DNA from 2 places in the Paenibacillus sp. 2KB_22 genome. Region 1 is predicted to be linked to the other one. Evidence: riboswitches for the same ligand, from Rfam matches in the RefSeq annotation. Region 1 holds a riboswitch; the other holds the start of a gene.

Region 1 (3,133 bases):
GGATTAAGGGCCTCTTTGTTATGTGCATGCAGAGATTATTTCTTCTCTGACAGCCACATGGCGATATTGGCAATCTCTTCATCCTGCAGTTTGCCCTTGAAGGAAGGCATACCGCCTTTACCTTTGACAATTGTAGTATAGATCTTCTCCAGATCATCCTGGCTACCGATGTTTGCCAGAGCAGGTCCTACGCCACCTTGAAGCTGATCCCCGTGACAGGAGATACAATTGGCTTTGACCAATGCTTCAGCCTGTCCGGCATCCAATGTTACTTCCGGCATGGTGGGCTTGGCTTCTTCAGCCACTTCTTCTTTCCCTGGAAGCGTAAACATTAAAACAATAGCTAAAGCGCATGCTGCAAAAAATACTCCGCTCATGATCCATTTGTGCATCCCTTATGTCCCCTCCAGAATGAAAGATCATCTAACCTGAAACTATCCATATCATTATAACGGAACCTGTACTGACATCATAGCATTTTGTGGGAAATTTTTGAACTAATCACATAACAAGGCGCAAATTAGGTTGTTTTGCAATGGATTTTAATCACGAGGCCCTTCATAAACCATACAGTGAAAGGGCTTTAAGCCGCTCGGGGTCTGTCGTTCGTATGTATCCTGAGTGACAAATCCACTTTTCAGATAGACTTGAATGGCACGAGCATTCCAAGTGAGCACTTCCAGATCAATCTCATTCATCGGATTTCGGCGAATGGCTTCCTGTACAAGGGCCGTGACAAAAGCTGTCCCTTGACCCTGACCACACAGCTCTGGATGCATGCCGAGGCCAATCCGAGTTACCCCTTGAAGTGGGAAGTATTGAGCAAATCCACATATACGATCGTTCTGATCCAGGACGGTCGCATATTGCTCTTGCCGCAACTGCGCATCTCCGAATTCCACTTCCAGTGCTTTCATCTGCTCCCAGGGGAGCCAGCTGTAGATATTATAAGGCGGATCATACTGCCAACTGCAGATGAGCTCCGCATGTTCTTCTCGCATGGGTACAACGTGAAAAGTCACAGGGGCTTCCTTCATACACTTGCATGCTCCTTTCCTTGAAACAGAACTCTTTGTCCACTCTACAAAAGAGCAGTTCATTTAGCAAGTCACCCTTACCAGAAAAAAAATGAAACAAAAGTTCTGTTAATTTCGTTTATATTATAACAGGATGGGTAAAAACATCATAAGGGCACGGACGAACGAACGCAAAATGAGCCTGTTGATGTCGCAGGATAGCCCCGAGGGTAACTTGCAACATGAATCAGGATGGAAGCACAAAAAAACCGCCGGATACATTCCTGCGGAGAATGTACCGGGCGGTTCTGTTATGCTTCTTGCTTCGTTCCAGTATGGTTAATGGTTACAGCATCATGTTGCTCAGCTTGTCCCTAGTCAAGGGCCAGTGATTCATATGCGTCCGTGCTCATAATCCGTTTAGCGCCAACATAACGATTGGCCCAGTAGTTTTCACTCAATGCACTGATCGTAACGCCTTTGGAAGAAGAGGAGTGTGCGAACTTTCCATCCCCTACAAAGATTCCTACATGTGATACGCCTTTACCTGTTGTATTAAAGAATACCAGATCGCCAGCTCTCATTTCCATGCGGGATACGGAATCGCCCATGTCGAATTGGGAACTGGATTGGCGTGCCAAATCAATACCCAATTTGTCGAATACATACCGTGTAAATCCGGAGCAGTCAAAGCCGTTAAGCGTTGTTCCCCCACTTTTGTATGTAGTTCCCATTGCTGAATCAATTACTTTATCCATTTTTGAATCTGCGAATGCGCTACCTGCACCAAGCGATAATGCGAATGTGATGCTAAGTACAGCTGCGGTTAATTTCTTCTTGAACAAGAGATATTCCCCTTCCAACGCCTGCGAGGTTAGCTTAAGGATTCGGTTGAAGGTCCCCTATGATCCCTCTGTAGCAAGATCAATTCACCCATAACTGGTTCCCCCGCTTCCCAGGTGCCAGGAATTTGGCTATGCTAGTTATGCACCTGCGAAATCAAGAAATGACGATTTAATTTTAAGTAGTTACAAATATGAATGTAAAGATTACAAAGTTGTTACTAAAAACTCACTGCGATTATTGTAACAGAGGAGTACGGCTTTGGCAACGTTTAGCAACAAATTTAGCAAAAAAAACCTCGACCTTTGACGGGGAAAGGTTGAGGTTTGCCTATTTATAAGTACATATTAGGCCATGAGTTTAACATGTGATGGTAACAATTTTTAAACTATGTGCTCTCACCTTTGGATATTTTGGACTGCCATAATCGGAAATGGCTGCATATTTTCCACAGATTCAATAGACATCTGGCAAGTGGATACGTCTGTTGTAGTATAAGTCCGGTAAGTCCCGTTAATAACCATGAGGCTGAAGTGAATGCCCCAAAGACGAGCAGGTGGACTCCGCCCAGCAGGAGTGCAATGCCGATAACGGCGATGAGATGACGCAGTGCAATCCAGAGTGCTTTGAGGGTGCCGTGAGCTCCGCCTTCTCCTTCTGGTGCCGACACACCGAACTGCATGTAGAGGATGACATGGTGGATGATCCAACCATATACAATCCAGGCAGCAACATAAGGTATACCAGGCAAAAGTAATTGAAGGGAATGAAATCCGTCCATGAGAATCGAGTAGAGCTTTGGTATGAGCCAGTATGCGGGTAAAAGTATCAATAATGTACGTATGGTGTGCAGCAGCAGCATCGGTTTCCACAGTTTTTTGATTCCCCGGACGAATGGGATGCGCTCTTCTGTAGAATTAAAGTGCTGAAGTGAGTAGAGCAGCCCTGCCTGAATGAGGGGGCTGATCAACATGCGAACCAGCAGCATGCCCCCCAGGATCCATAGATAACGATGAACCTCCGGATGGGTAGACAAGTTAAGTTGACTTTCCATTTTGAACAAAAGTGTACTTAGCTCCCCAGCATCAGAATCTGGATAGCGCAGGAGTAGTGGGACGACTGCCGATTGTACCATTCGATAGAAGAAATATCCCCAAATGAGTTGATAAAGAAATAAGAGTGCGGCAATGAACATATGCTGACGGACGAGAAACCAGCCTTCACGTATTTTCGCTTTCACCTTTTCCACCTCACCATGACAGACCTCCGAATAT
Region 2 (3,133 bases), on a different contig from region 1:
TAGCTCTAACAAACAATCATCTAATCCTGATCCGGCACAAGTAAAGGCAGAAGTTGATCCAATGAATCCACAGTCCAATCCGCGCGTTCATCATCCGATCGGTCTGGCTGGAATCTTCCATAACCCTGCATAATTCGAATCGTATGCATGCCCAGCTTCCGGGCAGGAATGATATCGTTATCAATCCGATCCCCGACCATGACGGCTTCCTCTGGCGCACAACCTGCCTGTTTCAAGGCTACAGCGTATAACTCTGGATCTGGCTTGGACACCCCTTCTTCAGCCGAGCAGGCCAGAACATCAACATACTTCCGCAGTCCGTAACTCTCCAGTCTTTCTTCCGTTCCAGGACTTTGATTGGCAATAATGCCAATGCGATAATACCGCGACAACTGCTGAAGAACGGAATCCGCTGAAGGAAAAGGACGTTCAAGATCTTTTTGAAACTTCAGCTTGTCCTGAATCTGTTTCTGATGTCCCTCGTCTTCAATGAATGTGCGGATCGCCACCCTCATAGGCCATTGCTCATATTTCTGGTAACAGTTCGCGAACAGTTCGCGTACCGCCTCAATCTTTACCGGATACCCCAAAGCACTGGCTTCGCGGACGAACTGTCCGATAATATCATCAACCGGCTCCCATTCGTCCACCAGTGTATCTCCAACATCAAAAAACAACCACTTTAATCCACTCACATCCGGCACGCCAATTCCTCCTTGTAAGCATAAAAAAGAAGACTCACCATCATGCATGAGTCTCCTCAAATTTCCGTTTATCGATACTTTCAATTATAACAGGCACCTTACACCTGAGCAATCACAAGCTATGGCATTAACCATTGAGGAGAAAGCCGACCTCTCCGTTAAGCGAATATACAATCCGGTCTGCACCCATTCCCCGATAGATTCCCTTCGGATGGCTTTGCTCCGTAATGACGCACAGGGATTTCGATGTCCATGATCGACATATCTGTAAATAACGACAGGTCAGGTTCAGGCTATTCTCGAAAATAAACACGTTGCCCACACTGCCCTGCGGCAAAAACCATTTTTGAGCTGCAGCCGTATTCATGCGAATGACATGCTCTACTCCGATTCTACGGAGTCTGCGCTCTTCCCCTGCACTGTTGGTTAGAACGGCAAACGGCATTTTTTTGTACATCAGCAATTTGATAAATTTGCGTCCTGCTTCATTAGGAGCAGTCACTAAGATCATCTCAGTATCCATCATTCGTTCCTCCCTTGGCGTGAAAAGACAACAAAAAAGAAGCGTGGGGGACCAAGGCCTCCCGAACGCTTCTTAAAGAACCCATGGCGAAAACGCCATGAATCAGCGTACGGCTTGTTGCCTCTCCCTTTAACGCTTACGAGGTTAGCTGACGGATTCGGGCGCGAGAGTCGCCCTATTTCCGGCTGTCACCGGAAAATTCACCCCATGAATGCCTACTGTCCAAGACAGCGCATTCTGTTGGTTCCCCCGTTTCCCACTCATGAATGAATGGAAACTCAGCGATTAAAACATCGTTCGTATATCTTAAGTTAAGATCGAGCGATATTATCGTTTGTTTCGTTTTTCAAGTACAATTTAGTTTAAATTGAAATTACGTTATGAATCATACACCCGTGCCATGGCGGTGTAAAGTCCGGACAGATCACCGAATCGACAGATTTTCGCCATTATTCATATATAATAACGCTTACAATATGGTTATACTCTATCTACCTCTTCAAGGCTATCTAATTCTCACTCTGGTGAAAATCACTTCGCAATTCATTCACGCAATCTGCACAACTTGCCTGTTTTGATTCATTTAACACCATATAAGTTTTGCATTAATTAATTGCAACCAATATAATAAGAGGTATCAGATGATATCATGGAGGCGATTGAGATGACAGTCTACGATTACAAAGTGAATACCCTTCGCGGTCAAGAAGTTGAAATGTCCGACTACCGTGATAAAGTGTTACTGATTGTGAATACGGCAAGCTCATGCGGACTTACTCCTCAATTCAAAGGTCTGCAAGAACTGCAAGACAAGTTCCAGGATGCGCCATTTGAAGTCCTTGGTTTTCCAAGCAACCAGTTTGCACAGGAAAAAGGATCTTCCGACGATATCGCCGAGTTCTGTCAGATGAATTATGGCGTAAGCTTCCCGATGTTTGAGAAAATTGATGTGAACGGCTCAAGCGCTCACCCTCTCTTCCAGCACCTTAGCAAAGAAGCACCCGGCCTGCTCGGCTCCAAAGCAATCAAATGGAATTTTACCAAGTTCCTCGTGGATCAGAACGGACAGGTAGTTAAACGTTATGCTCCCAAAACAACACCTGACAAAATTGAAGAAGATATCAAGAACTTGCTGCAAAAATAATACATGGGCCGCCATAGCTGGAAGGGAAGGTACAATCGTCCCCGGTAATGGATGGCCTTTTTTTCTCAAACCTTGATGTCAGACTGTTCAAAAAAGCAAAAAAAGAAGCTTTCCATTAATGGAAAGCTTCTTCTTAATCGTTCATATGATGCGGTCGAGAGGACTCGAACCTCCACGGGCATACGCCCACTACCCCCTCAAGATAGCGTGTCTGCCATTCCACCACGACCGCATGTCGTAAATAATCGGCAACAGAATTGATTATACCGGGTTCAGAACTAAAAGTAAAGTATTTTTTAAACCTTCTTTTTGGGTAGGCATTTTCCTCAAAAAACGCATATTCTCGTCATGTTTATCCATGAACTGCATATCATTAGATTCGATCCCCTCTTTTTTCGGCTAGAGCCGATTTTGTTGATTCATTATATATAGTCCTCCCTGCAACTCACAACTTACATTATACGTAATATAAAATAACACATATAACTGAATTTAGATTTAATACATTAAATCCCACCAATTCTATTGACAAAATGCGGACATTTATGGGATGATAACTATCATATAATTCGGATTTTCAAACATAAAGCAAACAAAAAAGAATATAAATGTCACTTAATATGACATTTAACGAACACAGGAGGCGAATGATTGTGAACCGTGGGAATAAGCTGCTCGATTATGTCAAACTGCTTGATTCCTCTATTCAGGTTGGAGGGTTTACCCATTCCTTCGGCATGGATATCCATATCAGGGAGGGTA

The links. Region 1 has a riboswitch for cyclic di-AMP ahead of AB4111_RS30445 (C40 family peptidase). Riboswitches for the same ligand answer to the same signal wherever they lie in the genome.
Region 2: linked by a shared signal. The riboswitch ahead of AB4111_RS09395 (hypothetical protein) and the one ahead of AB4111_RS30445 (C40 family peptidase) in region 1 are both predicted to bind cyclic di-AMP.

What each region holds. Positions count from the first base shown of each region.
Region 1 is NZ_JBFRHG010000013.1:17,772-20,904, forward strand. Features, by position in the region: gene AB4111_RS30435 (c-type cytochrome) at 36-392, opposite strand; gene AB4111_RS30440 (GNAT family N-acetyltransferase) at 543-1,037, opposite strand; gene AB4111_RS30445 (C40 family peptidase) at 1,391-1,861, opposite strand; cyclic di-AMP (ydaO/yuaA leader) riboswitch at 1,865-2,002, opposite strand; gene AB4111_RS30450 (hypothetical protein) at 2,248-3,099, opposite strand; gene AB4111_RS30455 (M1 family metallopeptidase) at 3,110-3,133, opposite strand, start outside.
Region 2 is NZ_JBFRHG010000001.1:2,118,421-2,121,553, forward strand. Features, by position in the region: gene AB4111_RS09390 (HAD family hydrolase) at 21-704, opposite strand; gene AB4111_RS09395 (hypothetical protein) at 832-1,230, opposite strand; cyclic di-AMP (ydaO/yuaA leader) riboswitch at 1,346-1,521, opposite strand; gene AB4111_RS09400 (glutathione peroxidase) at 1,892-2,371, shown strand; tRNA gene AB4111_RS09405 (tRNA-Leu) at 2,521-2,603, opposite strand; gene AB4111_RS09410 (urease accessory protein UreF) at 3,025-3,133, shown strand, end outside.